DNA from 4 places in the Erwinia sp. 1181_3 genome. Region 4 is predicted to be linked to each of the others. Evidence: riboswitches for the same ligand, from Rfam matches in the RefSeq annotation. Region 4 holds a riboswitch; each other region holds the start of a gene.
The links. A riboswitch is a leader RNA that binds a small molecule or an ion and turns the genes downstream of it on or off. The one in region 4 is predicted to bind thiamine pyrophosphate.
Positions count from the first base shown of each region.

Region 1: linked by a shared signal. The riboswitch ahead of FY046_RS22265 (FAD-dependent oxidoreductase) and the one ahead of thiC (phosphomethylpyrimidine synthase ThiC) in region 4 are both predicted to bind thiamine pyrophosphate.
Region 2: linked by a shared signal. The riboswitch ahead of FY046_RS05220 (TenA family protein) and the one ahead of thiC (phosphomethylpyrimidine synthase ThiC) in region 4 are both predicted to bind thiamine pyrophosphate.
Region 3: linked by a shared signal. The riboswitch ahead of thiM (hydroxyethylthiazole kinase) and the one ahead of thiC (phosphomethylpyrimidine synthase ThiC) in region 4 are both predicted to bind thiamine pyrophosphate.

Region 1 covers NZ_VTDE01000015.1:46,846-54,894, reverse strand. Annotated here, with positions in the region: gene FY046_RS22270 (choline transporter) at 1-631, opposite strand, end outside; TPP riboswitch at 963-1,084, shown strand; gene FY046_RS22265 (FAD-dependent oxidoreductase) at 1,230-2,162, shown strand; gene thiS (sulfur carrier protein ThiS) at 2,159-2,356, shown strand; gene FY046_RS22255 (thiazole synthase) at 2,360-3,130, shown strand; gene FY046_RS22250 (ThiF family adenylyltransferase) at 3,134-4,099, shown strand; gene zigA (zinc metallochaperone GTPase ZigA) at 4,236-5,456, shown strand; gene FY046_RS22240 (VF530 family protein) at 5,557-5,829, shown strand; gene FY046_RS22235 (nitrate- and nitrite sensing domain-containing protein) at 5,924-7,210, shown strand; gene FY046_RS22230 (CmpA/NrtA family ABC transporter substrate-binding protein) at 7,489-8,049, shown strand, end outside.
Region 2 covers NZ_VTDE01000002.1:189,676-197,724, reverse strand. Annotated here, with positions in the region: gene FY046_RS05225 (ABC transporter ATP-binding protein) at 1-610, opposite strand, end outside; gene FY046_RS05220 (TenA family protein) at 607-1,296, opposite strand; TPP riboswitch at 1,363-1,467, opposite strand; gene FY046_RS05215 (LLM class flavin-dependent oxidoreductase) at 1,604-2,629, shown strand; gene FY046_RS05210 (methyl-accepting chemotaxis protein) at 2,710-4,641, opposite strand; gene FY046_RS05205 (LacI family DNA-binding transcriptional regulator) at 4,997-5,950, opposite strand; gene FY046_RS05200 (PTS sugar transporter subunit IIB) at 6,244-6,558, shown strand; gene FY046_RS05195 (PTS sugar transporter subunit IIC) at 6,570-7,898, shown strand; gene FY046_RS05190 (glycoside hydrolase family 1 protein) at 7,919-8,049, shown strand, end outside.
Region 3 covers NZ_VTDE01000001.1:666,797-674,845, reverse strand. Annotated here, with positions in the region: gene FY046_RS03085 (helix-turn-helix domain-containing protein) at 1-53, shown strand, start outside; gene FY046_RS03080 (hypothetical protein) at 331-1,113, shown strand; TPP riboswitch at 1,225-1,321, shown strand; gene thiM (hydroxyethylthiazole kinase) at 1,356-2,147, shown strand; gene thiD (bifunctional hydroxymethylpyrimidine kinase/phosphomethylpyrimidine kinase) at 2,144-2,944, shown strand; gene fbaB (class I fructose-bisphosphate aldolase) at 3,097-4,149, shown strand; gene FY046_RS03060 (GntR family transcriptional regulator) at 4,209-4,895, opposite strand; gene FY046_RS03055 (mannitol dehydrogenase family protein) at 4,988-6,451, opposite strand; gene FY046_RS03050 (MFS transporter) at 6,499-7,782, opposite strand; gene FY046_RS03045 (Zn-dependent oxidoreductase) at 7,854-8,049, opposite strand, start outside.
Region 4 covers NZ_VTDE01000018.1:14,068-22,116, reverse strand. Annotated here, with positions in the region: gene hemE (uroporphyrinogen decarboxylase) at 1-218, opposite strand, end outside; gene FY046_RS23180 (bactofilin family protein) at 388-1,125, opposite strand; gene nudC (NAD(+) diphosphatase) at 1,508-2,281, opposite strand; gene rsd (sigma D regulator) at 2,357-2,863, shown strand; TPP riboswitch at 2,969-3,067, shown strand; gene thiC (phosphomethylpyrimidine synthase ThiC) at 3,158-5,107, shown strand; gene thiE (thiamine phosphate synthase) at 5,104-5,748, shown strand; gene FY046_RS23155 (aminotransferase-like domain-containing protein) at 5,995-7,434, opposite strand; gene FY046_RS23150 (DUF1127 domain-containing protein) at 7,611-7,799, shown strand; gene uraH (hydroxyisourate hydrolase) at 7,883-8,049, opposite strand, start outside.

The sequences.
Region 1 (8,049 bases), on a different contig from region 4:
TGGTGGCAATACCAAAGATGGTCCCCAGCACGGCAGCGATATCCACGGTATGACCAATGGGCCCGTTAATGCGCTTACCAAAAATAGGGTAGAGCGCCGAACGGATAGTGAGCGGCAGGCCATAACGGTAGCTGAAGTAGCCGAGGGCGATGCCCATCAGGGCATACATGGACCAGCCAGTCAGACCGTAGTGGAACAACGTCCAGACCATCGCCTGACGCGCCGCTTCCATCGTCTGGCCCTGGCCTTCCGGTGGCATCATATACTGGGTGACCGGTTCCGCCACCGAGAAGAACATCAGGTCGATACCGATACCCGCAGCGAACAGCATGGCCGCCCAGCTCATCAGGCTGAATTCAGGTTTCGACTGTTCAGGACCGAGCTTGATGGAGCCAAAGCGTGAGCAGGCCATGAAAATCACGAACACGATGTACAGCGTGGCCGCCAGCAGGTAGTACCAGCCGAAGGTGTTGGATACCCAGTCGAGGGTGCGATTAATCCAGCGGTCGGAAAAATCAGTGAACAGGATAGTGGTAAAGGAGAACAGCAGGATAAGCGCTGCTGAGGTATAGAAAACCACGGGATTAATACGATCTTTTTGAGGTTTTCCTGGTATTTCAGTCGTCGGCATAATGTCTCCGCAAAAAATGCTCAAGAAAATAACCTGAAGTCCGCTCTGCGAAGCGCGCATTAGCGCATACTGGGTAACATCCGCCGTATATCCGCTAATTACACTGGGAGAACCATCAGGGTGATTATCAGGTGTAATATATTGATTAATCGTTAGTGTTTTTGATCTACGTCGCCCCCTGAAAGTAAATTTTGTGTAAACAAGAACAGGAATGATAGGTTTTATTGATTGAGCATTCAATTAAAAAAAACTTCATCGTCTCATTCTGTCCCATTTTTTCCGTACGAAAACCTCATGTCACTTGACGATTGTCACCCGGTAAAATACAACTAGTCCCTGTCAGGGGAGTCTCGCCAGAGAGACTGAGAGGCTAATGAGCGATTTTTCGCGGCTTAGCGACCCTTAGAACCTGACCCAGTTGATACTGGCGTAGGAAGACGCGTACCCGATGGCGTATCAGCCAGGGTACCTGCCACGTGGGCTGGCTTCTGATCGTCCCCGTCTTTTCCTTACTCTGTATCACGGGTCTCCGCATCGATTGAGAGGCTAACGTGAAACCATTTATTCCCCCCTTTATTTGTACCGGAAACCGCACATCATGAGCCGCTGGTCGGTGATCGGTGATGGCGTCGCCGGGCTTTGTGTTGCCACGTTACTTGCTGAACGGGGTGAATCCGTTGAAGTGATCACCGCAGAGCAGCACTGTGCCGCATCGCACTGGGCGGGCGGTATGCTCGCCCCCTGGTGCGAAGGTGAAAGTGCCCCCGAAGAGGTGATCGCACTGGGTCAGCGTTCCGCGCCCTGGTGGTCGGCCCGCATTCAGGGAGTGGAACATCAAGGCACTCTGGTGGTGGCACCCGCACGTGATACCCCCGAACTCAGCCGTTTTGCCCGCATGACGCGGGCGCATCAGTGGGTAGAGCCGGCATCGCTGGAACCCGCGCTGGAAGGGCGTTTTGCCCGTGGGCTGTTCTTTGCCGGGGAAGCACACCTTGATCCACGCAGTGCGCTGCACCAGCTACGGGCGACCCTGCAACGCAGGGGTATTCCTTTTCATACGGGCAATCCCGGCGGGACAGTCATTGACTGCCGGGGGATTCATGCAGCCCCTGATCTGCCTGAGCTACGCGCCGTACGCGGGGAGATGCTGATCCTGCACAGTGAAGAGGTGCAGTTCTCACGCCCCATCCGCCTGCTGCATCCCCGTTTTCCCTGCTATCTGGTGCCGCGTGCCGGAGGGCGCTTTATGCTGGGTGCAACGATGGTGGAAAGCGACGATAACAGCCCGATCAGCGCACGCGCCATGATGGAACTGCTCAGCGCCGCCTGGGCTATCCACCCTGCGCTGGCTGAAGCGCGGATACTGGAAAGCGGCACCGGGTTGCGCCCCGCTTATCACAATAATATCCCCGCCATTCGCTACCAGAACGGCGTCTGGTCCCTGAACGGCATGTATCGCCACGGCTTTCTTCTCGCGCCAGTCATGGCGGAAAAACTGATGCTGCAACTGCAGCAGGAAAACCTGATATGAAAATCCAGCTTAACGGCCTCCCGATCGACACCACCGCCCGCACGCTGGCGGAACTTTTGCGTGAACAGCAGATGGATGCGGGCTGCGTGGCCAGCGCCCTTAACGGCGAGTTCGTCCCACGCTCGCGCTATGAAACACAGCCACTGACCGCAGGCTGTGAGCTTGAAGTGTTATCACCGATGCAGGGAGGGTAAAACATGTTTTACGATTTTATTCCGCAGTCACGTTTTTTGCTCGGCACTGCCGGGTATCCCTCTCCGGCGATCCTGCAACAGGCGATTGAGGCCTCCGGCAGCGAAATCATTACCGTCAGTCTGCGCCGTGAAGGGCGGCAGGGTGCGGCATTTCGCGACCTGCTAACCGGGCTGAACAAGCGGGTGCTGCCCAATACCGCAGGATGTCATAGTGTAAAAGAGGCGGTGACCACGGCGCATATGGCGCGCGAAGTCTTTAATACCCGCTGGATAAAACTGGAGGTGATTGGTCACGCTGATACGCTGCAACCCGACCCCTTTGCCCTGGTGGAAGCCGCCCGCATCCTGTGCGCTGAGGGATTCCAGGTGTTTCCCTATACCACGGAAGATCTGATCCTCGGCGAAAAGCTGATTGAAGCGGGCTGTGAGCTGCTGATGCCGTGGGGCGCGCCGATTGGCTCCGGCCAGGGGTTACGCAACATTGAGGGGCTGCGTTCAATGCGTGCCTGGTTTAAAGGCATTCCACTGATTATCGATGCCGGGATCGGCGCACCCAGCCAGGCTGCACAGGCAATGGAAATGGGCTTTGACGGTATCCTGCTGAATACGGCCGTGGCCAAAGCACAGGATCCGGTACGCATGGCCGGGGCGTTTTCTGCCGCTATCCACGCCGGTCACGATGCCTGTCATGCCGGCCTGGTAGAGCGCCGTGATATGGCCAGCGCCTCCACGCCGATTTTTGGTATGGCGCAATTTCTCTCACGGGAGCCATAACGGATGGACCGATATCAACGACAAACCATGCTGCCTGAGATCGGCGAGGCAGGGCAACAGGCCCTGCTGCAAGCCCGCGTGCTGGTGATCGGTGCTGGCGGGCTGGGTGCCACACTGCTGCCACTGCTGGCCGGGGCCGGGGTGGGCTACATCAGGGTGTATGACGGGGACCGGGTAGAGGAGCACAACCTGCACCGCCAGACGCTGTACAGTATGCAGGACTGCGGGAAGCGTAAAGTCGACTGCGCGCAGCGTGCACTCAATGCACGTAACCCGGACTGCGTAGTCGATGCACGGCCGCAGGCACTGAGTGCCAGCATGATGGCCGACGCGCTGGACGGTATCGATCTGGCGATCGATGCCGCCGATAATTTTGCCGTCACCTATCTGCTTTCCGATGCCTGTCAACCGCGTCATATTCCGCTGGTCAGCGCCTCGGTACTCGGTCGTCAGGGCTATGTTGGGGGCTTCTGTGGCACTGCCCCGAGTTATCGTGCCCTGTTCCCGCAACTGCCGGGCAACGCGGCGAACTGTAACACGGCAGGTGTCATGGGCCCGGCGGTGGCCACGCTGGGTGCCATGCAGGCGCAGATGACCCTCAGTATTCTGCTCGGGCTGACGCCTTCACCGCTGGGCTGTCTGATCAATTGCGATTTCACCACCTGGCATTTCCGCCCGTTCCGTTTTGACGGTGCCGGTGAGCCTGACCAACCTGTCGTGCCGTTTATCGATCGCCACCTGCTGAACAGTGAAGACTGTATTGTTGAACTGCGCAGCCGCGAGGAAGCCCCCGACAGCGTGGCGAGTCACGTTCACCGGGTGCTGCCTGAGGAACTCAATCACTGGCAGCCCCCTGCGGATTGCCGCATCGTTCTGGTGTGCGCCAGCGGGATCCGCGCGGCAAAAGCGGCGAAGGACCTGCAACTCCGGGGCATCACTCAGCTGGCGATTATGGCGGCAGACCGATAGAAAAATAAAAGACACCCTGTGGAAGGTAAGGGATGACAGCTTCAATTGTTATGTTATAACATAACAATAATGTTTATGCGGATGGCCCGGTACTGCCCGGCGCAAACACGCTGTCAACGCCTGAGAGGATGTCATGATGCAAGAAAAATACGCTTTACCCGGTAACGATACCCGCCTGCCCGTAACCGTTTTGTCGGGTTTTCTCGGGGCCGGGAAAACGACACTGCTTAACCATATCCTGAACAACCGTGAAGGGCGCCGCGTGGCGGTGATCGTCAACGATATGTCGGAAGTGAATATTGATGCGTCACTGGTGCGCGACGGGGGTGCAGAGCTGTCGCGCACCGACGAGAAGCTGGTGGAGATGAGCAACGGTTGCATCTGCTGCACATTGCGCGAAGATCTGCTGCTTGAAGTAAACCGCCTGGCACGCGAAGGGCGCTTCGATCAGCTGGTGATCGAATCGACCGGCATTTCAGAACCCCTGCCAGTCGCGGAAACCTTTACGTTCGAAGATGAAACCGGGGAGAGCCTGTCCGCCGTGGCACGCCTGGATACCATGGTGACCGTTGTCGATGGCTACAATTTCCTGCACGACTATGAATCCCGTGACAGCATCCGTTCACGCGGTGAGTCGCTGGGTGAGGGCGATGAACGCTCGGTCGTCGATCTGCTGATTGAGCAGATTGAATTCTGCGACGTACTGATACTGAACAAAATCGATCTCATCAACCCCAATCAGCGCACACGGTTATTTGCCATCCTGCGCAGCCTCAACCCCCGCGCACGCATTGAATGTGCCCGTTTTGGTGAAGTTCCGCTGGACCGGGTACTGAGTACCGGTCTGTTTGACTTTGACGAGGCGGCACAGGCTCCGGGCTGGATGCAGGAGTTACGCGGCACCCATGCCCCGGAAACCGAAGAGTACGGTATCAGCAACTTTGTCTGGCGCGCCCGTCGCCCGTTTCACCCCGAGCGTTTCTGGGCATTATTTTCCGCAACACTGCCAGGCGTCGTGCGTTCGAAAGGCTATTTCTGGCTGGCATCACGGCCTGGTTATGCCGGCAACTGGTCGCAGGCTGGGGGCGTGGCACGTCAGGGGATGGCGGGTAGCTGGTGGGTCAGCGTGCCACGCGAACGCTGGCCACAGGATGAGGAGTCCCTGCTGGACATTATGCACCACTGGCAGGAAGGCATCGGGGATGCCCGACAGGAACTGGTATTTATCGGCATAGAGATGGATGAAGCCAGGCTGCGTCAGCAGTTGGATAACGCACTGCTGACGGAGAGTGAGATGGCGGCTGGCCCGCAGAGCTGGGCCAGATTGCACGACCCGGTTCCCGCCTGGTTTAACTGATCACCCCTGCCAGGGACGGCAGGTACCCGGTTAATTATTGCATCTGGCGTTGGCGCTCAGTATCGTGTGCGCAATTTCTTCAGACTCGCCGGACACCACAATGACCTCTCATACCCCAAAAGATCCTTTGCATGGCCTGACGCTGGAAGCCCTGTTAACTGCGCTGCAAGCGCGTTATGGCTGGGAGGCGCTGGCGAAGCGCGTCAATATCAACTGTTTCAAAAGCGATCCGAGCATTAAATCCAGCCTGAAATTCCTGCGCCGCACTCCATGGGCGCGTAAAGAAGTCGAAGAGTTGTACATTGCTTCACTGGATGAGGTGGAAGAAGCCCCGGCAGACGGCCCCTGGGGCAACTGGCAGGGGAAGAAATAGTCGCCTGATCGCGCGCTGATGGTGCAACACATTTTATAAGTGGCACACATTATGCTTAATACGCTTATCCAATTTCATCGCTGGAGAGCGTCTAATGCGTGCCACCACACCTTCACCGCTTATGTACCTGACAGCATCGCGACAGTGTGAAATTGCTAATCTGCGTAATTTGCTCCATACCGGCCATCTGACAGCCATCATCAGCCAGCTTATCCATGAACTGCAGCGCGAACGCGGTGCCAGCAATATCTGGCTCTGTTCTAAGGGACGGATGTTTGGCGACGAACTCCCCCAGCGTGCACGCCAGGTCAGCCAGATCATCGCCAGTATGATGGCAAAACTGCCCGCCATTCCCTCTCCGGAGAACGCATCACAGGGCAGCAGCCGGGTATTCAGCAGGATTGCCTCTGCGATCTACGCGCTGAGCGAGCTGCCCGCGCTGCGGGATGCCATCCGCCAGTTCACGCTTAGCCACGCCCAGGCCATGGCACAGTTCAATCACATTATCCGGCAGTTGCTGAACCTCGCTTTTGAAATGATCGATACCGCTTCTGACCCTGAAGTATCCCGCGCCCTGATTGCTATGTTCAGCTTTATTCAGGGGAAAGAGCTGGCAGGGCAAGAAAGAGCCACCGGATCTGCCGGTTACGCCGCGGGTGAATTCAGCCAGGAGCAGAGCGAGAGGATGGTGGCGCTGATCGGTGCACAGGAGCGCTGTTTTTCCAGCTTCAGCCAGTTTGCCGATGAGGAAAACCTGCAACGCTGGCGCAGCATTGCCACCTGCGACAGTGATGTCGAACGGCTGCGGCGCATTGCCTGCACACGCACAACGCCGGAAGCCGGAGGGACAGAGATGGCCCTGCGCTGGTATCAGCTGATGACCCGTCGTATCGACGGCCTGAAGGTGATCGAAGATGGCCTTGCGCACCACCTGACCCGCTGCTGTCACGACAGCATACGCCGTGCTGAAACCCGGCGCGAGGAGCAGGACGAGGATATCCATCAGGCGGTCAGCGGGCTTGAAAATCGCTCAGCGTACAGCGTTTATGTGGCAGGGCGCGACGGGTTTCAGCAAGAGGTACAGCAACTGGATAGCGGGGGACTGACACCGCAGTTGGGACGTTCAGTACTGGAGCTGGTTCAGGCCCAGTCCGAGAGGTTACAGGCCCAGGACAACGAGCTGGCTGCGATGCGTGCCACGCTGAATGAACGTAAACAGATTGACCAGGCCAAGGTGTTGCTGATGCGTCACCACAACTATAACGAAGAGCAGGCCTGGCAGACCCTGCGTAAGATGGCGATGGACCAGAACAGACGTATTGCCGATGTTGCCATCGCACTGCTCTCCGTGGCCGCCGCTTTTACGTCACGCGCAGAGTAATACTTGCACAAACAGTGGGCACTCTGTGCTTCGCAATGGGGCACGGGTCGTTCGCTGTGAACTTCTCAACAGGATAACCCGCACGGCAAACGCCTGACACCATGCGGTTATTCCTTCCTCTCCTGACCTGGCACATCGCTTGCATGACTAAAAAAACATAATCACGCATTTTTGCACCAATGGCGGTGTAAGAGTGCTTTGGATAAAGGCGTCCAACCGCATGCTCAGGCATGCCGGTAGGACGCCTTTTTTTATGCTTTTTTTCAGGAAGCCAGACGATGAGCAAACCGATTTTTCCGCTATCCAGACGTCAATTTCTTACGGGTAGCGCCCTTCTGGGCGGCAGCTACCTTGTTCCCGGGCTGATGAACAGCGTCTGGGCTGCCGGCTCCGATGCCCCGGAGAAAACCAATATTCGGGTAGGCTTCATTCCCTTAACGGACTGTGCCCCCGTCGTTATGGCGGCGGTAAAAGGCTTCGACAAAAAATATGGCATCACCCTGACTCCGACCAAAGAAGCGAGCTGGGCTGCCGTGCGCGACAAACTCACCTCGGGAGAGCTGGATGCTGCACATGTGCTGTACGGCATGATCTATGGCTTGCAGCTGGGTGTCGCCGGGCCACAGCATGATATGGCGAACCTGATGACACTGAATCAAAACGGCCAGGCAATCACGCTATCAAATCAGTTGAAAGAAGCAGGCGTCACTACGGCGGAGGGGCTGAAAAAGACCATTGCAGCTCAACCCGCAGGCAGCTACACCTTTGCTCACACCTTTCCCACCAGCACCCATGCCATGTGGCTTTATTACTGGCTGGCCAATGCCGGTATCGACCCT
Region 2 (8,049 bases), on a different contig from region 4:
GATAACCAGACAACACCAGCAGGTGGTGACTCAGACGGCAGGCTTCCATCGGGTCATGGGTAATCAGCAATACGGTGTGGTCGGCCAGCAGTTCAGCGGCCAGCGTCTGGATTTTGGCCCGCGTCAGCGTATCCAGCGCGGAGAACGGCTCATCCATCAGGACAACGGGGCGTCTTTCATACAGCGTACGGGCAATCGCCGCCCGCTGGCGCATGCCGCCGGAGAGCGCCGCAGGGAGGTCGTTGCCGTGTCCGTGCAGTCCGACGCGTTCCAGCAGATGGGCAGCCCAGGCGGCATCCACGTTTTCGCCGCGCAGACGCGCACCCAGTGTGATGTTGTCGCTGATCGACAGCCAGGGATAAAGCAGATCTTTCTGCCCCATATAAGCAATACGCCCGGGCAACGGCAGGCCATCGCTACCGCAGACGGTGCCGGAGGTGGGCTTCGCCAGCCCGGCGATAATCTTCAGCAGGCTGGTCTTGCCGCTGCCGCTGGCCCCCAGCAGGGCAACAAATCGCCCCGGCGGGAGGGTAAAACTGAGACGGTCGAAAATCTGACGCGGGCCGAAGCACAGCGTCAGATCGCGCACCTCAATGCCGGGTGGGTTCATGTCCGGTGCACCGCATTCAGTCCCATCTGCCAGAATGCCGACTCGAGGCGCGTGGCGGTGGTGAAAATCTCAGACAGGGCGGTGAAGCGGCTTTCGGCCCCGCGCTGCTCACCGACCGTTTCCAGTAAACCGAGGGCGGCACGAACGCCGTTCAGATAGTCTGCATCACCATAGTTGCGGATCCAGGAGGCATAAGGGCTGCCTTGTAAAACCGTCTCCGGGGCGTTCAGCAGGCGCAGGCCAATCTCGGCGTAGCCCGCCACACAGGGCAGCAGCGCCACCAGCAGATCCAGCGCATCACCCGAGTGACCGATATCCAGCACGTAGCGGGTGTAGTTCATGGTTTCCGCCGCTTCCGGTTCGCGCATGATTTGCGCTTCGCTCAGCCCCCAGCTTTCGCAGTAGCCAACGTGCAGCGGCAGCTCAGCCACAATGGCGTTCAGCGAAGCCGTCGCCGCGCGCATTTCCGGCAGCGTGCGCAGTTTGCTGACCAGCAGCGCCCAGGCACGGGCAAAGTGAATCAGAAAAAGATAGTCCTGCGTCAGATAACGACGAAAGGCGCTCTCGGGCAGCGTGCCGCGTGAGAGTTGGTGAATAAACGGGTGCGCCACATAGTCCTGCCAGTCGTTACCGGCCTGCTGGCGTAAACGTCCGTACAGACCCTGGCTGAAATCAACAGGCTGAATAGTTTTAGACACTGAATCCCCTCATTTAAGTGGAGATCCGGGCACGCGGAGGTGTGAACAGGGCAGAGGTAACTGCCAACCCGTCCCTTCGCTGGCATGACCCAGATCAGGTTCAAAGGGTTCGGCTTGTTACGCCATCTCAGCCCATACAGGACACCCCTCGGAGGGCTCTTTTATACGGGATTTCATTTTTCATTACAATCCACCCGTCAGACTTCGAGCCGCAGATGCGTTGGCTGCACCTCGAATTATTTTGGGTATATACTGCTAATCAATCGTCATTTGTTTCACCCCACAGGATACCCCCATGAAAAGTATTGGATTTCTGTCGTTCGGCCACTGGACCCCTTCGCCGCAGTCCGGCACCCGTTCGGCGGCCGATGCGCTGTTGCAGTCGATTGATCTCGCGGTCGCCGCTGAAGAACTCGGTGCGGACGGTGCTTATTTTCGCGTGCATCACTTTGCCCGCCAGTTAAGCTCGCCGTTCCCGCTGCTGGCCGCCATCGGCGCGAAAACACGCCGTATTGAGATCGGCACCGGGGTGATCGATATGCGTTACGAGAATCCGATGTATATGGCAGAAGATGCTGGCTCTGCCGACCTGATCTCCGGTGGGCGTTTGCAGCTGGGCATCAGCCGGGGTTCTCCTGAGCAGGTGATCGACGGTTGGCGCTATTTTGGCTATCAGCCTGCGGAAGGGGAAAACGAGTCGGATATGGCGCGTCATCACACCGAAGTGCTGCTGGATGTGCTGCGTGGCGAAGGCTTTGCCAAACCAAACCCGCAGCCGATGTTCCCGAACCCGCCAGGGATGCTGCGCGTGGAGCCGTTCTCGGAAGGGCTGCGTGACCGTATCTGGTGGGGGGCCGGTTCCAATGCTACCGCCGTCTGGGCGGCGAAACTGGGGATGAACCTGCAAAGCTCAACGCTGAAAGATGATGAAACCGGTGAGCCTTTCCATATCCAGCAGGCGCAACAGATCCGCGCCTACCGGGAAGCGTGGAAAGCCGCCGGACATACGCGCACCCCGCGTGTTTCGGTGAGCCGCAGTATCTTTGCGCTGGTGAATGATATGGACCGTGCGTACTTTGGCAACAGCGGCAAAGAAGGGGACAAAGTGGGTTACCTCGATGAGAAAACCCGCGCCATCTTTGGCCGCAGCTACGCCGCAGAACCGGACCAGTTGATTAAACAACTGGCGCAGGATGAAGCCATCGCCGAAGCCGATACCCTGCTGTTAACCGTGCCGAACCAGTTGGGTGTGGACTACTGCGCGCACACTATTGAAGCAATCCTCAAGCATGTGGCGCCCGGCCTTGGCTGGCGCGAGTAGCACGTGCTGTCAGGCTCTCCCGGTATCCGGGGGAACCTGACAACGATGATCTTATTCACACTCGCCGGGGCGTAGTCGGTTTAAAACGAGGTCCACTCTTCCTCAAGGGCTTTAGACGTTTGTGCGCGGAGGGGAAGGGGGTTATGGCTTGAGGATCCGACAACAAACTCGCCTTCATGCACCCGGCTGGTGTTGATCTTAAAGATAGCGACCATCTCACTCAGTTTCTTTGCCTGCTGCTCCAGCGAAATAGCGGCGGCAGACGATTCCTGAACCAGGGTCGCATTTTGCTGCGTGGTCGAGTCCATCTCGGTCACGGCTTTCCCTATCTGTTCAATGCCCTGACGCTGTTCGTGAGAGGCACTAGAGATTTCATCGATAATCTGGCTGACATGGCTCACGGAGTTGACGATATCTCCCATGCTGTCACCGGCTTTATTCACCAGTTCAGTCCCTGTCCCAATACGTGCTACCGACTCGTTGATCAGCGACTCTATCTCTTTCGCCGCATCTGCGCTGCGTTGCGCCAGCGTTCTGACTTCACCGGCAACAACGGCAAAACCGCGCCCCTGTTCACCGGCCCTGGCGGCTTCGACAGCGGCATTCAATGCCAGAATATTGGTCTGGAAAGCAATACCGTTGATCACGCTAATGATTTCAGTGATTTTCTTTGAGCTACCTGCGATGCCATTCATGGTGCTGACCACCTCACTGACGATCTGACCCCCTTTACGGGCATCGGCGCTGGCGCTGGCAGCAAGCTTGCTGGCTTGCAAGGCATTATCGGCGTTAAGGCGTACCGTCGAGGTGAGCTCCTCCATACTGGAGGCGGTTTCCACCACGGCGGCGGACTGTTGCTCCGTTCTGGACGCTAAATCCGTATTCCCTGCGGCAATCTGTGATGAGGCACTGGCTAAGTGACTGACGCTTTCACGTATGCCCGAGATCATGTCGCATAAACGGGTATTCATCGCGCCCATTGTTTGGGTTAGCTCACCCAATTCATCTTTGGAGGAGGCGGTGATCTGAGCCGTAAGATCGCCACTGGAAATGCGCTGTGCCAGGGCAAGATTTTCACTCACAGGTCGTGTGATTTTACGCGTGATCGCCCAAGCGGTGACCAGCCCGGTAAACACCGCCAGTAATGAAAGGAGGGTGATAATGGTGATCGTGCGAGAAATTACCTGGGTGTTATATTCCGTCTGCATTTCAATTAATGTGGCTGCAGTGGTGTTCAGTTCGTTAGCACCCTGGGCCATGTTGTCGGCAGATAGTTGTGTTTTCGCGATGGCAGATAAATACGTTTCTGCACTCGCTTTCAAAGCCTCGTAGCGCATCCATACCGGGGTCAATACGTTTTTTGTCGCCTCTGGCCATTGTGCCAGGCTGTCATTATACAGCGATTCAGTGCGGCGATATAATGCGTCAAAGTCCGATATGGTTTCAGGAGTATGCTTTGCGATCAGTGTGTTGCCAGCCTCACTGAGCAGGGAAAACGCGAAGAGTAAATCAAAAATTTTATCGAGAGAGTCACTATCCGATGCGGTATTTTTTAAGTCATCTTGCAGGTTGGGGAGAAAGCGATTATCACTTTGTTGCAGCAGTTTTTTAGCGAGTTGATTACTGTGGCGGCTTTTATCGTAATAGTCAGTTCGTAACTCACTGTAGCGTTCAATATTGGCGCTGAGCTGTTCAAACTGCTTTTGAGCTTCTCCGCGCCAGGTGAACTGACTGGCATCCTTAATCAGCGTTTGCATCGATTTAATGGCATCGCCGTTCGCTTTCATTTTCTCATCATCACCCGTATGCATGTAAATCAAACGGTTTTGCCGGGCGGCATCCAGCTGGTTGCCAATATCATTGGTCAGCGTTGTTTTTATTGAGTTATGTTCTATCGTTTTTAACGCGTAAATACCGTAACCTGATATACCGATAATAATGCAGATTAAAAGAATAAATCCTGAAAAAAGTTTCTTACCTATTGAAAAGTCGTTAAATTTTAAAATAATCATATTAAGTCCTTTATTAAACATAATTAGTGTTATTGAAATAATTCTGCTTCCGGAGGTAAAACACGTGCCTGCAGGATTTTATCGGCAGTGAGAGCGGTTTCATTAAAAATGACTTTTATTGGGCAGTGATGGGATTTAGTGTGTTGATTTTAAAGTTTTTTTAATGTTAATAAGGGGGCTGATTATAAGATTGATGCGCGTTATTTCTGATGAAATAACGCGTTTTCTGATGTTTTGCTGGCAGACAGGGTACTTTTGTCAGTGGAATTAACTTTATGTAAATGGAGTTTTACATTTTTTTACATTTATATTGCAAGGTATCAGCGTTCTTTCTCGCAAACAGGCTGTTTATTTCTTAGCGTTTGCGGCTATCAGGAATAATCAAATCCCCGCGTAGCACGCATGCACCCAGCATGTCGCGGGTTTTCTCTGTCAGCCAGCTGACGATACGTGCTGCCATCGCATCCATGGAGTATTCAATCGAAGGAATGGACGGAATGCCCGGCAGATCCAGCGAACCGGCAAGGCTGAAGATCATAATGTCACCCGGTACGGTTTTATTAAACGCCTGCAGCTGGCCGATCACCCGCTGTGCTTCCTGCTCGTCAGCCACCAGCAGGGCGTTGAAATTAACGGTAGTGGCGTTATTCAGCAGCACCTGTACCGCAACGGACGAGGTGGTGGAATCCATAAACACCAGATTGCGGTTAAACGGCAAAAAGTTGTTTTCCAGCGCCAGCTTATAGCCCAGCAGCACCTGATCGGTATGACCGCTGGCCTCCGGATGGATCAGGGCAATCTGACGGCGGCCCTGGCTGATCAGATAATTACAGGCGGTCTCTGCGGCAAACGCATGGTCAAACTGGATGCTGTTTGGCGTGTCGGCAGCGACACAGTCAATCAGGATGACGTTGTCATCCGTAATATTCAGCGGGAAACGTGCGCCGATAATCAATACATCATCACAGAGGCCGCAGGAGAGTTCATCCAGCGCATTCATCACGCCCGTTTTGCTGTTGGCGAAACGCAGCAGCAGATGCTTTTGATGCTGGCTGAGGTGTTTTTCCAGTGCATAGAGATAACCGGTGGTCTGGTTAATATTCTCCTGTGCGCAGATCACGCCAATGCAGCCCGTCGACTGCGACAGTAGTGACTGCGCGATAACATTTGGCCGGTAGCTGAGTTCTTCGGCTGCTTTCAGCACCGCAAGGCGACTGGCTTCTTTCACTCCGCGCGATCCGCTCAACACCCGTGATACTGTGGCTTTAGACACCCCAGCTAAACGCGATACATCGTTGATTGTTGACATTTTTCTCCCCTGACACCCGGTAACAGCCTGCAAAAAATACCGCAAGAATGGCGCAAAATATCGCCACTGCCAGTATAGCGGCTTTGCATTTTCATGGAAACCGATTTTCCATATCACCTCAAAACTGTCCATATCGACCGCATTTTTGTGATGGGAATCCAGGAAAAAACCCTTTAACACCTGCGTTTATGATGAGTATCACATTTTTGTTTTCCTTAAATGGAAAACGGTTTCCGTATGGTGTCCAATCGTTTCCACATTTACGTTCTATTACATTTCGAGGATAACGGATTATGGTCAGGATTATGCTGTGCTGCTCTGCCGGGATGTCCACCAGTATGCTGGTGAGAAAAATGGTGGAGGCCGCCAATGAAAGAGGGCTGGAGGTGGACATTGAGGCGTATGGCGTCGCAGAGTTCGATACCCAGTTTCCCCGTTATCAGGTGGTGCTGCTGGGGCCACAGGTTAAATATATGCTGAAAACACTGTCAGAAAAGGCTGCCACGCAGGGTATTCCGGTTCAACCCATCGATCCGATGGATTACGGCATGCAGCGCGGTGACAAGGTGCTGGACTTCGCGCTGTCGTTGATTAACGCAGCAAACTAAAGGGTGTTCATATGAGTTCGCTATATCAGTCAATGATTGCCGTTATCGAGCAATCCATCACCCCGCTGGCGGGGCGTCTGGGTCAGCAAAAATACGTTATCGCCATCCGCGATGGCTTCACTGCCGCGCTGCCGTTTATGATCATCGGCTCGTTTATGCTGGTGTTTATCTTCCCGCCCTTTTCGGCGGATACCACCAACAGCTTTGCGCGTGGCTGGCTGGATTTTTCACTGACCTACCGTGAACAGCTGATGCTGCCGTTTAACCTGAGCATGGGGGTGATGACCTTCTTCATCTCTGTCGGGATTGGTGCCAGCCTTGGGCGGCAGTTTAATCTTGACCCGGTGATGTCCGGTCTGCTGGCGTTTATGGCATTTCTGCTGGTGGCGGCCCCTTATGCGGATGGTCATATCTCCACGCAGTATCTCTCCGGGCAGGGTATTTTCACCGCGTTGATCACCGCGATCTACTCGACGCGCGTCTATGCCTGGCTGAAGCAGAACAACATTACCATTCGCCTGCCAAAAGAAGTACCCACCGGGGTGGCGCGCTCCTTTGAAATCCTGATCCCGGTGGTGGTGGTGATGGGCACGCTGCATCCGCTGAATCTGTTTATTGAAGCGCAAACCGGCATGATTATGCCGCAGGCGATTATGCACCTGCTGGAGCCGCTGGTGTCGGCATCGGATTCACTGCCTGCGATCCTGCTGTCGGTGCTGCTGTGCCAGATTTTCTGGTTCGCCGGTATCCACGGTGCCCTGATTGTGACCGGGATTATGAACCCGTTCTGGATGGCGAACCTGTCGGCCAACCAGGCTGCGCTGGCCGCCGGAGCGGCGTTACCGCATATCTATTTACAGGGCTTCTGGGATCACTACCTGCTGATCGGCGGTGTGGGTTCAACACTGCCTCTGGCTTTCCTGCTGTTGCGCAGCCGCGTGACTCATCTGCGTACCATCGGCAAAATGGGCGTGGTGCCCAGCTTCTTCAATATCAATGAACCTATCCTGTTCGGTGCACCGATCATTATGAATCCGATGCTGTTCATCCCGTTTATCTGCGTGCCGATGATCAACGCCTGCCTGGCGTATGGCGCGACCAAACTGGGCTGGCTGGCGCAGGTGGTGTCGCTGACGCCGTGGACCACTCCCGCGCCAATCGGGGCTTCCTGGGCAGCTAACTGGGCGTTCAGTCCGGTAGTGATGTGTCTGATTTGTATGGTGATGTCGGCCCTGATGTACCTGCCATTCCTGCGCGCCTATGAGCGCTCGTTAATGAAAACCGAAGAGCAGAAAGCCCAGGCCAGCGCACCGTTAAGCGGCACCGTCAGCAGCAACTGAACATCATGGAGAACACAACGATGAAATATCAATTTCCCAAAGACTTCTGGTGGGGCAGCGCCAGCTCTGCGCTGCAAACCGAAGGGGAAAGCCAGCCCGCTCGTGGGGAAACCACCTGGGATGCCTGGTACCGCCAACAGCCAACGCGTTT
Region 3 (8,049 bases), on a different contig from region 4:
TTAAAGCGCTGGAACCCGACACCCTGGCACTGCTGGTGGCAGAGCAGGGATAAAGGGAGGATGGGGACGGAAAACCGTCCCGTAATCGGGTTTTTATACCGTGTCGCTGAATAGCGGTTGACGGGGAGTTATGATTCTATCGAACCGATTTTTTGTTGAGACTATTCTTATCGTTAGCTAGAATGCGGCCTGAAAAAGTGAAGGTGTATTATCATTTCTACATAAAATGTGTATTTGCTTTTAATAAAGCAATCTGGGATTTAAATCAAAATCGGTCAGGCTGACGTTCAGAATGTTCTGGCCGAAATAAATTATAAAATGGAGTTAAGAATGAAAGGCATCAGTAAACTGGTCTGGGCAGGTCTCGCGCTGAATATCTGCTATCTCGGCGCGGTAGGGTATCTCACTACCCAGGTGGGAGATGATGAGTTAACTATTTTTGCACGCAATGTGATTGCTTTTTTACAGTACTTCTCCATCCCATTTTTAGTTTCTATTTTATTGCAGATCATCAGTTTGCCCCTGTTATTCAAAAGCCCAAAGTGGGGACTGGCGCTGGCTATCATTGGCTCGCTTATTATCCTGCCATTAAGTATGGTTTTCCTCGCCGGTTATATGTTTAGCTATGAAAAGCATTGCAACAAGGGCCTGGAAGTATTTTCACCCAATGAAAAAAACACACCTTCACGGGCTTTGATTTTTAAAACATCGATGTTCTATGTGCAGGGCGGGATTTCCCTTGCTATCGGATTGTTTATTCTGGCCGATGGTGTGAGCGTTGGCGGATTATTAGTCTGTACCGGGATCATTTTTATCTCAAATGCGATGCGTTTAAAGCAACGCGTGATGATTGGGGTGTCAGGCGATAAATTGATCCTGACCCCGGCGCTGTATGCTGAAACCTGTCTGATCCCGCTAACCGATGTCACGTTAATCAAAGAAAATAAAAATGTCTTCAAACTGCATATCCACTCTGCTGGTGTTGACAGGAAATGTAGCTTTAGTAAAAAAATGATCGCCGGAGAGAATGCTCAGGCAGACCTTGCGGAGATTTTGTCAACATTGCCGAAAGCGGACAGCGAGGCTGTGGCGGTGAGTGACAAGCCTGAATAACCTCCAGCCCGGGCGGCGGGAGACGTAAAAGCTTGTTTCTCTACCATCTAACTGGCATGATTCTGAAGGGTGATTATCGCAATGGTAATTACAACGCATTGATTTTACTATTTAAATGACTCGGGGTGCCCTTCTTCGTGAAGGCTGAGAAATACCCGTACCACCTGATCTGGATAATGCCAGCGTAGGGAAGTCAGATGCCCGACCGGCATCGCCTTCTTGATCGCCGGTTGGGAGCATATATGATCCAACCTGAACGCCTGAGCCACGCCGATGTGGCCCATTCCCTGACGCTGTTTCAACAGCAATCTCCCCTGATTCACTGTATGACCAATGATGTGGTGCAAACCTTTACCGCCAACGTGCTGCTGGCGCTGAGGGCTTCCCCGGCGATGGTGATCGATCAGGACGAAGCCGCGCAGTTCAGCGCCATTGCTGATGCCCTGCTGGTAAACGTTGGTACGCTGACCCATTCCCGCAGTGAAGCGATGCGGGCAGCGATCCATGCGGCCAGCGCTGCCGGACGACACTGGACATTAGATCCGGTGGCGGTAGGGGCGCTGGATTTCCGTACCACTTTCTGTCACCAACTCCTGTTACTCAAGCCCGCTGCGATCCGCGGCAATGCTTCGGAAATTATGGCACTGGCAAAACAGGCGGTCAGCGGACGGGGCGTAGACACTCAGCATGCGTCAACGGCGGCATTACAGGCAGCCGTTGCGTTGGCGACGGAAACGGGGGCGGTGGTGGCGGTTACCGGAGAAGTGGATTTTGTCACCGACGGTGTGCGCACCCTCAGCGTCAGCGGCGGTTCCCCACTGATGACGCGCGTGGTCGGCACCGGCTGTGCGTTGTCCGCCGTGGTCGCCGGATTTACCGCGCTGCCCGGCGATCGTCTGGTGCATGTCGCCAGCGCCTGCCACGTGGTGGCGTTGGCGGGAGAGCGAGCAGCGGCAGCGGCGCAGGGGCCGGGCAGCTTTATCCCCGCGTTCCTCGATGCACTGTATCAACTGAACCCGGAGGCACTGGTATGAAACGGATTAACGCCATGACCATTGCCGGAACTGACCCGAGCGGTGGCGCCGGGATCCAGGCCGATCTGAAAGCTTTCTCTGCACTGGGCGCCTATGGCACCAGCGTGATCACCGCGCTGGTGGCGCAGAACACCACGGGCGTGCAGTCGGTCTATCGCATTGACCCGGCATTCGTGGGCGCGCAGCTGGATTCGGTCCTGTCGGATGTGCGTATCGACACGATAAAAATCGGTATGCTGGCAGAAAGCGCCATCGTTGAGGTGGTTGCCGAACGGCTGAAAGAGACCCCGGTGCCCTGGGTGGTACTGGATACGGTGATGCTGGCAAAAAGCGGCGATCCGCTGCTCTCTGCTGAGGCGGTTGCCACCTTACGCGAGCGTCTGTTACCGCAGGTCTCCCTGATTACGCCCAATCTGCCAGAAGCCGCCGCGCTGCTGGCCTGCGATCCGGCACGCGATGAGGCCGAGATGCGTGAACAGGGCAGGGCGCTGCTGGCGCTGGGCTGTCAGGCGGTACTGATGAAGGGCGGCCATCTTAGCGAATCGGAAAGCCCGGACTGGCTGTTTACCCACCAACTTGAACAGCGGTTTACCGCGCCTCGCATTATGACGCGCAATACGCACGGTACGGGCTGTTCGCTGTCGGCGGCGCTGGCGGCACTCCGTCCGCGACACGATGATTGGGTTGCCACCGTACAAGCGGCTAAATACTGGTTGCAGGGGGCGCTTGAGCAGGCAGACTCGCTGGAGGTCGGCCACGGGCATGGCCCGGTGCATCATTTTCATCAGTGGTGGTGACCACGATGGTCCGCGTTTTTTTGTGCGGATCGTTCTGAAAAATGGAGTCAGCAATTTGCCTTAATAACAGTTTTGGGTCCACCCTGTTGGGGTCAGGAAAACTGACCCGCGGGCCATCAAAATGGCCCTCACACATTTTAACAGGAGTTATCATGACGGACATCGTACAGTTATTGGGCAAAGAAGCGGATTCTCTTTTGCAACATCGCTGCATGACTATTCCAGCGGACAACCTCTATCTTCCAGGGGCGGATTATGTGGATCGGGTGATGGTCGATAACAATCGTCCCCCGGCAGTTTTACGCAATATGCAAACACTGTACAACACCGGACGTTTAGCCGGGACAGGTTACCTCTCTATCCTCCCCGTAGACCAGGGCGTCGAGCATTCGGCGGGCGCCTCTTTTGCTGCGAACCCGCTCTACTTCGATCCGAAAAATATTGTGGAGCTGGCGATTGAAGCGGGCTGTAACTGTGTGGCTTCCACGTATGGCGTACTGGCTTCTGTCTCACGGCGTTACGCACACCGCATCCCGTTTATGGTTAAGCTCAACCATAACGAGACGCTGAGCTATCCCACCCAGTATGACCAGACGCTGTATGCCAGCGTTGAGCAGGCGTTTAACCTCGGTGCTGTCGCCGTCGGGGCCACCATCTATTTCGGTTCAGAGCAGTCACGGCGTCAGATTGAAGAGATCTCTGCAGCCTTTGAACGCGCCCATGAACTGGGGATGGTCACCGTACTGTGGGCGTATCTGCGCAATAATGATTTCAAAAAAGACGGGGTGGATTACCATGCCAGCGCTGATTTGACAGGCCAGGCAAACCATCTGGCGGCCACCATTGGCGCGGATATTGTGAAACAGAAAATGGCGGAGAATAACGGCGGTTATAAAGCAGTGAAATTCGGCCATACCGATGAGCGCGTCTACAGCACACTGACTACAGATAACCCTATCGACCTGGTACGTTATCAACTGGCGAACTGCTATATGGGGCGCGCCGGGATGATCAACTCCGGCGGTGCGGCAGCAGGGGATACGGATATTGCTGAATCCGTACGTACGGCGGTGATCAATAAACGTGCAGGCGGCATGGGGCTGATTTTAGGGCGCAAGGCCTTTAAGAAATCGATGAAGGACGGCGTGGCGCTGATTAATTCAGTGCAGGATGTCTACCTCGCGAAAAACGTCACCATCGCCTGATTTATCGTAGGGGTCAGGCATGCCTGACCCTGTATCAACCGTGCCTTGTCCCGCCGGTTTCAGAATGGCTCAAACCACTCGCTGTTCTGCTCGGCAATCGGGGTAATAGAGAAAATCATCTCCTGCAAATGGCGGCGCAGCGCCTGTTCAGCGGCATCGGCATCTTTCGCACACAAGGCCAGGTAAATCTGGTGGTGCTGCTCGATCAGGCTCTCTGGCGGTGACACTTTACTTAACGTCAGAAAACGCACGCGGTCCATGGTGGCTTTAATATTTTCCACCGTCTCCCACGCCAGTTCACAGGCAATACTTTGCGCGATCAATCGGTGAAACTCATCGTCCAGCAAGAGAAACGATTGGCTGTCGTGGCGATCGGCGGCCAGCTTTTGTAATTGCAGATTATGCTCCAGCGCCGCCAGCCCGACAGGTGTGGCTTCTGCAGCTGCACGGCGTACCACTGCAACTTCAACAGCTTCACGTATAAAGCGACCATCGGCAACGCGCTGTGCGGAGATTTTACGCACGAAGGTGCCGCGCTGCGGAAGGACCTGCACCAGGCCCGCTTCTGCCAGTTTGATAAAGGCTTCACGAACCGGCTGACGCGATACGTTAAAGCGCGTGGACACCTCTTTTTCCGACAGCAGTGAGCCGGGATGGATCGCACAGGTGACGATATCCTGACGCAGGAATCGATAAATCTGCTGGTTGACCGGCTCACTGGCGGTGATGGTATAAACTGTCGACATTCGGCAACGTCCCTTTAGCGGCGGGTCAACAGCCTGCCCGCCTATGGCGTGAAAGCCTTCAGTCTAATCAGGCAGGCGCATCAGCGCCAGAGTTAAACGCGGGCAACCAGTTGATGCACCGTTTGTTTCGCTCCCTGGCTCAACAGCAGACGGTAAAAATGGTTAACCTGGTGGACAAACTGCGGGTTACCGGACAAATCCTCACCAAAGACATGTTTCAGACCCAGCAAGGCGGCCACGCGGGGTTCTCCTTCGGCACTTTCCGCGACCCTTTTTGCCAGCTCGGCACTAAGGGGATCGTTGATCACCATCGGCTGACCCTGCTCATCGTAACCGCTGACATAGCGGATCCATCCTGCCACGCCAAGTGCCAGTAAATCGAAATTGCTGTCATGCGCGAGGTGCCAGCGGATGCTGTCCAGCCAGCGCTGGGGCAGTTTCTGGCTGCCATCATTGGCGATCTGCGCGGTGCGGTGCCTGATAGCACGGTTGCTGTAACGTGCAATCAGCGAGTCGGCGTAGGCCGTCAGATCAACGTCCGTTGTGCGTAGCGTCGGAGCCTGCTGTTCGAGCATCAGCTGGCGCGCCGCCTGTTTGAAATGAACATCTGTCATACAGTCGCTGATGTGCTGATACCCGGCGAGGTTACCCAGGTAGGCAAGGAACGAGTGGCTGCCATTCAGCATACGCAGCTTCATCTCTTCAAAGGGCAGCACGTCAGCCACCAGTTCCGCTCCGGCCAGTTCCCACGCCGGGCGGCCGCTGACAAAGTTATCTTCGATAACCCACTGGAAGAACGGCTCACAGGCCACCGCCACCGGATCCTCACAGCCCAGTTTTTCACGCAAGGCGCGGTGGGTTTCATCGGTCATCGCCGGAACAATACGGTCTACCATGGTGGAAGGGAAGGTCAGCGTTTTTGCGATCCAGTCGGCCAGTTCCGGCGCCTGCTGGCGTGCCAGCGCGGTGATTACGTTGCGGGTGACATGGCCGTTTTCCGGCATATTATCGCAGGACATCACGCTGAAAGGTGCCAGCCCTCGTTCACGACGTCGACGAATGGCCGCGAGAATAATGCCCGGCAGCGACTGTGGCACATCGGGATGTTCGAGATCATGACGGATCGCCGGATGGTCAAGATTTAACTCACCACTGGCGGGATAGTGGCAGTAGCCTTTTTCCGTGACCGTCATGGAGACAATCGCGACGTCGGGCTGGCTCAGCGCGTCCAGCACCGCCTCAATACCGTCGGACTGGCCGTGCAGGGCGGCAGTCACCACGCCTACTACGCGCAGATTGAGCTGGTCATCGGCCATTTCGGCCACGGTGTAGCAGAGTTGCTGCTGGCGCAGGGCGGTAATCAGTTCGCCGCTGTTAAGATTGATTTCGCAATATCCCCAGTCGCTGCCCTGTTCAGCGGCGAGCCGATCGCTACAGACGGCCTGGTGAGCACGATGGAAAGCACCAAAGCCAATATGGACCATGCGGGTCCGTAGCGCGTGACGGTCGTACTGGGGGCGTTCTACATCGGGCGGGAGGGTATCAAGAGACAACATAACGCATCCTTACAGATAAACGGGTGGTGCAAGCCCACCCGCGCTAATCAAATGGACACCGGAGTATCCAGTTTCTTCGGTGGTTTAATCACAAACAGCACCAGGAACGCGCCCAGCGCGGCCACCACGCCCGCCAGCACAAAGGCGCTGTCGAACTTGCCGGTATGCTGCACGATATAGCCGGTGACAATCGGCCCGACAATCCCGGAAAGGCTGCCGATCAGGTGAATAAATCCGCTGATACTGCCGACGCGGCTTTTATGCACCACATCCTGAATAATCGCCCAGTAAATTGCCCCGGTGATGTAGAGGAAGAAGATAGAGACAGACATCAGACCGACGGCCGATGTGACTTCTTTTACCGTACCTGCAAAGCCGACACAAATTGCAGCAGCCATTAACGAGACCACCAGCACGATTTTGCGTGAAAGCAGCAGCTTGCCGGTCACTTTGAAAATTTTGTCCGAAATAATCCCCCCGAGCGCCAGACCGACGAAGCCGACGATCCATGGGATCATGGTGGTAATGCTCATCGCTTTAATATCCAGCCCGTGCGCCTGGACCAGATAGGCCGGGAACCAGCTGAGGAAAAAGAACAAGATGTAGTTGTAGCAGAAGAAAGCGAATGCCGTGACCAGAATAATCGGCTGACGCAGATAGTAGCCTAAGCCGTGCTGTGACTGTGACAGTTCCTCTTCAGGACTGAGCTGCTCGTCTTTCATCTGCGCAATCAGTGCACGTTCACGTTCGCTGATTAATTTGCTTTTCAGTGGATTGTCAGCGGCAATAAAGAACCACACGACCATCCAGATGATGCCAATCGAGCAGATAATGGCGAAGGCCGGACGCCAGCCGAAGGCAAGGGCCAGGTAGCCGATGATCGGCCCGGCGACTGCGCCGCCAAGGGGCGAACCGGCGCTTAGCAAGCCCATCGCCGTGGCGGCCTGTTTTTTCGGGAACCAGCCGTTAATCGCTTTATTCGCCGAGGCACAGATCGGCCCCTCTGCCATGCCGAACAGCACGCGCAGGATTAACATTGACCAGAAACCGGTGGCCAGTGCGGTAAAGCCGCAGAACAGTGACCACATCCCGACGGCAACGCCGAGGGTGATCGTCGGGCCGAACTTATCGGTCGCGAGGCCACCGACAAAGTTGAAGATGGCATAGCCGAAGAAGAAGCTGCCGAAAATCAGGCCAAACTCTTCCGCATTCAGCATCAGATCTTTTTCAATCATTGGCACGGTCAGGGACAGCGCCACCCGGTCAAGGTAGTTAATCATGTAAACAAGGAACAGCAGTAATACGATGGTCCAGCGCAGGTTCTTAAACATGGTAATAACTCCGCGTTCTATTTGTCATTGTAGGGTAGAGGTGATGGCCGGGCGTCACCCCGGCTTTAGGGTTAATGCATGCTGATGATCACCTTGCAGCAGCTGCGCGGGTCCTTCTCGAACAGTGTCATGGCCTGTTCAATCTGGCTCAGGGGCAAGGTATGGGTCACCAGTTTTTCTGGCTGAATCAGCCCCTGCTCCATCCACGCGATAACCTGGGGGAAGCGGTGACTGTTCAGCCGTGATGTAAACAACGACAGCTCTTTG
Region 4 (8,049 bases):
ATCGCCGCATCCAGCGCATAACGCCGCAGAGGTTGCAGCGTAACTTCACAGGCCAGTTCCGCGTTTTTACACAGCGACATAAAGTCACCGGCTACAGCGCGAGTTGCTTTGTACTCCGGCAGATAACGTCCGGCCTGACGCATCATCCATACCGGGGTAACATCCACTGGCTGGCGCAGCAATGCGCGCAGATATCGATCGTTCTTCAGTTCACTCATCACGAGACTCTCTCACCATACAGGCTGCTAGTGTAACATTTATTGGAATTGACGATGATCGACCACTCGAAAAATTGAGCTAACCAGGCACACCCGCCCCTGAATGCATCGTGAACAACGACAGGGTAAAGATGAAATTTAGCGAAATAACAACAGCTTTCCCTTACTTTTAATTGCCAGCCGCCACATTTCTTCCTGGTGAACTATCGATTTTTCCCTGCGTGTTTTCAACAGCGATAAGAGAAGGTGAACTGTCGCCCATAGTGACCATCCGTTTTTTTTCTTTCTTCTCCACCGGCAACTGTGGCTCTTCAATCTGATGAGAATTTCCTATAAATACCCCACCTTTCTCAATGGAGAACTCGGTGGCGAACACTTCACCTTCAATCCTGCCACGCGACATAATAACAACCGTCCTGGCATAACAGCTTCCTTTCAGCAGACCATTGACCACCAGCTTAACGGACTTTACTGTTCCGACAACCTGACCTTCCTTACCAATCTGCGTCATTTTCTGGCTGGTCAGGTCCCCTTCAACAACACCATTGATTGAAATATTGTTTTCGTTGGTCATTTCGCCCCGTAATACAGTACCAATAGAGATCACTGTTTCTTTCGTATTACTGTCATCATACGAAGGAGCAAGGGGGGATACATTTTGTTCCAGCTTGACCTGTGAAGATAAATTCTCATTTGACTGAGGCTCTGCCTTGCGATTGAAATTAAACACGTTTTTAATCGTCCTTTTATTGTATAGAAAGGGGATAGCTAGCAGCATAATCAGGCACACCATAACACCCAGAGAAATTAATAAGGTCGTTCTTATTGATAGCGCAAAGGCAAGTATACTTATGCTCCAGCAAGACCAGATTCCCCACAGATAACATTGTTTTTTCGTCTCAGACATTGTATTCACTCACAACGTACGGAACCTCATGCACAAGACTCAGCCGCTGACGTCATTATTAAGCTGAGGACGTGATCGCGTCATCGTTAACCAGAAAGTCATTTCTGGAAAGCAGCACCGAATTAAATAAATGTGAATAGAAGAAAACACCAGTAAAATTAACGGGTGGAATATCACTTTTTAAGCATTTTTAATGAAACCACTCTTTATTATGATAAGCGGCGCAGTTTATGGCATGGAATGATATTTGAATTCACTGCAAATATAAAGTCGTGTTTGTTTATATTATTTAAATAAAGCAATAACTCTCCTGACTCAAAAAATGAACCAGGAGAATATATCGCTAAAAAACCTTTATCAGAAAAAAACATTAAAAACAGTATTATTCGGCTTCTGCGCGACATATTGCGACAGTGTCTTCAATCAGCCTGCGAGCCACCGTTCCTGCTGGAGGTAACTGCGGCAACGCATCGTAACGATACCACCCCGCAGACAGCAGTTCTTTTGGATCAATATTGATATCACCGCCAGCATAGTCGGCCATAAACGCCATCATCAGTGACTGGGGGAAAGGCCAGGGTTGAGAAGAGACATAGCGCAGATTCTTCACACGGATGCTGCTTTCTTCCATCACTTCACGTGCTACCGTTTGCTCAAGGGTTTCGCCCACCTCGACAAAGCCAGCCAGTACCGTGAAAATCCCGTTACGATGCCGCGTATGCTGCGCCAGCAAAATCTCTTCGCCCCGGCGGATCGCCACGATAATGCAAGGTGCAATTTGCGGATAGTAACGCTGCCGGCAATGCCCGCAGAGACACGCCCATTCGGTTTTGCTGGGGTGCATTTCATGGCCACAGTAGCCACACCAACGGTGTGAACGATAGAATTCTGATAACTGAATACCGCGTCCGGCAAGTTGGAACAGGCCCGTATCTTGATCGAGCAACTGGCGTAGCGATCCCATATCCTGAGGATACGTACCGCGGATCAGCCACACTTTCTCGCCCTGCCACTCTCCAATCGGCGCCCCTGATCGCCCTGTCAGGCCCAATGAGCCCGCATCACCATGCGGCAGCTCACCTTTTGGTAACCAAATTTTATGTTCCTGGCTGACAACCCACCAGCCAGCGTCTACGCTTAAAATTTCCTGTTCCATCATTTTGCTCATCATCCTCAGCTTAAAGACTGGATTGAGGTCAGACGTTAAAATATAACATTCACGGAGTTGAACATGCTTAACCAGTTAGAAGTCCTCACCGCGCGCGTCGGCGGATGCAGTGAGCTGGTAGACTTCTGCCTGCGCTCCCGCAAGCAGTTGCTGGTTACCTATTACCAAATGGCTGGCATTAAGCCTAACAAGGAAACGCTGACGACGCTCGATGAAAACGCGCTGGATACATTCTGCCAGCATCTGGTGGACTACCTTTCCACCGGTCATTTCACCGTCTACGAACGTTTTATCAAGGAACTGGAAGGGACCGAGCAACTGGCGAAAGCGTCGTTAATCTACCCCTCTTTAAAAGCCAATACCGATCAGATAATGGAGATTTATGATTCGCATCTGGAAACAGCCATCGATGATGATAACTGCGTTGAATTTCAGCGGGCATTATCGGTAGTCGGTGAAGCGCTGGAGGCTCGATTTACGTTGGAGGATAAATTCATCAAGCTGGCTTTAGAAAAAAATGATGATAATCAAAGCGCTGCCAACTCGTGCTCGCTTGCTCGCCCTGCCTGATTCGTTATCAGAATGTGAACTTCTTGTAGTTTCCAAAAAGCCCCTTTATGCTTGAGGGGTAAGGGCGAGGCATGCCTCACCCTTACGTTGACTGAAAAACCAGTCGATATCTTGTCGGAGTGCCCCAGGGCTGAGACCGTTAATTCGGGATCCGCGGAACCTGATCAGGTTAGTACCTGCGAAGGGAACAAGAGTAAATCAGCTATTACGGTGTGATACCGTATTTTGTCACATCGTTCTCATTACTCCCGCCTCCAGGCAAGCAAACTTCCGCATTATTATCAGGAACTTGCTATGTCTACCGTTGAAAAACCTTTCATTGAGAAAAAAACCAGCCGCCGGGAACAGCGTGCAGAAGCACAGCAGTTTATCGACTCCCTGCAGGGCACTGCCTTCCCCAATTCAAAACGCATTTACCTGACCGGCTCGCAGCCGGATATCCGTGTGCCGATGCGCGAAATTCAACTGAGCCCGACCACCGTGGGCGGTAGCAAAGACGAACCGCTGCTGGAAGCGAATGAACCGATACCGGTCTACGATACAGCGGGTCCCTACGGCGATCCGGCGGCGGCGATTGATGTTCACAAAGGGCTAAATCCGCTGCGCAGCACCTGGATCATCAAACGGGGTGATACCGAACAGATCGCTGAACTCAGCTCTACCTACACCCAGCAACGCCTCGAAGATGAAGGGCTGGATCATCTGCGTTTTGATAATTTGCCACGTCCGCGCCGGGCGCTGGAAGGCCGCTGTGTCACTCAGATGCACTATGCCCGGCTGGGCATGATCACCCCGGAAATGGAATTTATCGCTCTCCGTGAAAATATGGGACGAGAACGCATTCGCGGCGAGGTGCTGCTGCAACAGCATCCTGGTCACAGCTTTGGTGCACAGTTGCCTGAAAATATCACTGCTGAGTTCGTTCGCCAGGAGGTTGCTGCAGGACGCGCGATTATCCCGGCCAATATTAATCACCCGGAATCGGAGCCGATGATTATCGGTCGCAACTTTCTGGTGAAAATTAACGCCAATATCGGCAATTCCGCGGTCAGCTCTTCCATCGAAGAAGAGGTGGAAAAACTGGTGTGGTCAGCCCGCTGGGGGGCAGATACGGTGATGGACCTTTCCACCGGGCGTTATATTCACGAAACCCGCGAGTGGATCCTGCGTAACAGCCCGGTGCCGATTGGCACGGTGCCCATCTATCAGGCGCTGGAAAAAGTGAACGGTGTGGCAGAGGACCTCAACTGGGAAATTTTCCGCGACACACTGCTGGAACAAGCTGAACAGGGCGTTGATTACTTTACTATTCATGCGGGTGTGCTGCTGCGCTATGTACCGATGACCGCCAAACGCCTGACCGGTATCGTTTCGCGCGGCGGCTCAATTATGGCGAAATGGTGCCTGTCTCACCATAAAGAGAGTTTCCTCTATCAGCATTTCCGCGACATCTGTGAAATCTGCGCCGCCTACGATGTTTCGCTGTCGCTGGGCGATGGCCTGCGCCCGGGTTCCATTCAGGATGCCAACGATGAAGCACAGTTCGCAGAATTACGCACGTTGGGCGAACTGACCAAAATTGCCTGGGAATATGACGTCCAGGTGATGATTGAAGGCCCTGGGCATGTGCCCATGCAGATGATTCGCGTCAATATGACGGAACAGCTTGAGCACTGTCACGAAGCCCCGTTTTATACGCTGGGGCCCCTGACGACAGATATTGCTCCGGGTTATGACCACTTCACTTCCGGTATTGGCGCCGCCATGATCGGCTGGTTTGGCTGCGCGATGTTATGTTACGTGACACCCAAAGAACACCTCGGCCTGCCGAACAAAGAGGATGTCAAACAGGGATTGATTACCTATAAAATCGCAGCCCATGCAGCCGACCTGGCGAAAGGCCATCCCGGAGCACAGATTCGTGATAACGCAATGTCGAAAGCGCGTTTCGAATTCCGCTGGGAAGATCAGTTTAATCTCGCCCTCGATCCGCACACTGCCCGTGCATATCACGATGAAACCCTGCCGCAGGAATCCGGCAAAGTGGCACACTTCTGCTCAATGTGTGGACCCAAATTCTGTTCAATGAAGATCACCCAGGAAGTGCGTGAATACGCCGCACGTCAGGAGGCCGAAGCACGGCCGATCGAAATAGGTATGGCACAGATGTCTGACGAGTTTCGTCACCGTGGCAGTGAACTGTATCATCGCGCCGACACCCTGAAATCAGAGGAACAAATATGAGTCGTGGAGCTTTTCCCCCAACCAAAGCCAGATTGGGTCTTTATCCGGTGGTCGATACGGTGGAGTGGATTGAACGCCTGCTTGATGCGGGCGTACGTACACTGCAACTGCGCATTAAAGACTGTGCAGAGCATGAAGTTGAACAGCAGATCGTTGATGCCATTGCCTTGGGTAAACGCTATCAAGCCCGCCTGTTTATTAATGACTACTGGCGTTTAGCGATAAAACATCAGGCTTACGGCATCCATCTGGGTCAGGAAGATCTGGATGTTGCCGATCTGGATGCCATTCATGCTGCCGGACTGCGCCTCGGTCTTTCAACCCATGACGATGCCGAACTGGATCGCGCGCTGGCCGAAAAACCTTCCTATATTGCCCTGGGCCACGTATTTCCAACCCAGACAAAAGCCATGCCCTCTGATCCGCAGGGACTGGAAGAATTAACGCGCCACATAAAGCGACTGAAGGGGATCTCTACCGTGGCTATCGGTGGGATCAGTCTGGAACGTATTCCCCAGGTGCTGGCCACCGGGGTGGGCAGTGTTGCTGTGGTGAGCGCGATTACACAAGCCAGCGACTGGCGTGCGGCGACGCATCAGCTACTGGACCTGGTCGAGCCACAGAACACCCCACATTCCTGACATCATTATAAATATCGGTAAAAAGCGTTCGGGCAGGTGCTCGGCACGTTCGAGGCTCAGGGCGCGTTTCGCAATAAAATGCAACCTGCTGCAACACGGAAAAACAGGGCTGAAGACATTACGCAGCCTTGTTTATTCACGCTTTTATCGGGAAATGCAGCCGCTATAGTGGCCGTGCGGGGGCAATCCTGCCATCCGCCAGGGTCAGTAGTTTTCCTTCTCACTGACCCTGCCTTCACCCTCTTCTTATACCTGCGAGGATACCGGAGCACAGGCCAGCACTGCCCGCTCTACCGCCGCCCCCAACACCTCCAGAGCACGTTCGGTTTTATCGGTAAACGACTGCGCATAGCTGAGGCGCAGGCAGTTGCGGTATTTACCTGATGCTGAGAACAGCGACCCCACAGCAATCTGAATATGGGAAGCACGTAGATCCTGGTTCAGGCGCAGCGCATCAAAAGGTTCTGGCAGTTCGACCCAAATCAGAAATCCTCCCTGAGGACGAGTCACACAGATCCCACAGGGAAAGTGATGCCGCACCCGCCGGGTGAACGTCTCCAGGCTGCGCTGATAGTAACTGCGCATACGCCGCAGATGAGGCTGGTAATACCCCTGGCGAATAAAAGCGGCGACCGCCATCTGTGTCTGAGTGGCCGTTGAACCCGTGCTGATATATTTCATATGCAAAACACGATCAAAATAACGCCCCGGCACCACCCACCCCACCCGCAGGCCGGGTGCCAGCGTTTTAGAAAATGAGCTGCACAGCAGAACACGACCATCCATATCCAGCGACTTGATGGTGACCGGACGAGGATAGTCAAAAGCGAGTTCACCATAAACATCATCTTCAATGATCGCGGCATCAAAGCGCTGCGCCAGCGTCAGCAATGCCTGCTTACGCTGCGTTGGCATCACAAACCCCAGCGGGTTATTGCAGTTTGGCACCACCACCACGGCATTAATCGGCCATTGCTCAAACGCCAGCTCCAGTGCTTCCAGACTGATGCCGGTAACGGAATCCGTAGGAATTTCGATAGCGCGGATCCCAAAACCGCGCAGGGTTTGCATGGTGCCGTGAAAGGCTGGTGACTCCACGGCAATAATATCCCCCGGCTGGCATACCGCTCTGATCGATACCGACAGCGCTTCATGGCAACCCGTGGTAATCACAATGTCGTCGGCGGTGACCTGGCAGCCGCTGTCGATCATCAGGCGCGCGACTTGTTCACGCAGTTCCGGCACACCATACAGATTATCGTAACTCAACAGCCTTGGGTCCTGCTGCTGCCCAAGGCGACTGATAATTTTCCACAGCGGCTTGAGCGTAGGAGAATCAATATTCGGCATACCGCTTCCGAGCTGAAGCATATCGTCATCCAGCCGGGCATTGAGCAGATCCATCACCGCATCCCACTGGGTGATCTCCACCGGGCGCTGAACCGGGCGAGTGATCGGCGGCAGCGGCGGTGCCGCCTTGCGTGGGGTGACAAAGTAGCCGGATCTGGGCTGTGGCGTAATCAGCTGTTTCTCTTCAAGCAGATAGTAAGCCTGCTGAACCGTGCTGATGCTGACGCCATGTTCGCCACTGAGTGAACGTACGGATGGCAATCGCTCGCCGGCCTGATACAACCCTTGCTCAATACGTTGAGCCAGCAGTTCTGCCAGCCGCTGATAACGTGTCATCGTATCCTCCACTCCCACTCTATTTTGGAAAAACCAGTACAGATAGCGGTAATAATCACCATTCAGTCACACTATCTCGCAATCTGTATGTCAATAAAAGGTGTTTTTTGCATCTGTATCATAAAGGTATTTATCGACAAAATAGTCGTCATACCCAAGGTGATGAGGAGGCAGTGATGGAATTTGATGAGAACAGAGCAGCGAAGCCATTTAGCTGGACGCTGATTAACGCAATCTTTCTTATGCCTTATCATCGCTGGCAGGCAAGACGCATACGTTCCTGCACCCGCAAGATTCTGTCGCGTCTGAGTGATGCGCAACTGAAGGATATCGGACTGACCTGTGAGGATGTCCGCAACTTATAGTGATGTGGCCTGGGTCGAAGGATGTACCCGAGGGCAACGCGGCCGTCCTGCTGCGTTGCCCCTTTTTTATGGCGATGTGGTTATCAGTTACCGCGATAGGTAGAGTAACCGTACTGACTCAGCAGCAGAGGAATGTGGTAGTGGCTGTCACTGTTCTCCACATGAAAGATCACCGGGATCTCCGGGAAGAAAGTCGGCTGCTTTTGCTGTTTGTAGTAATCACCGGTTTTGAAGACCACTTTGTAGTCAC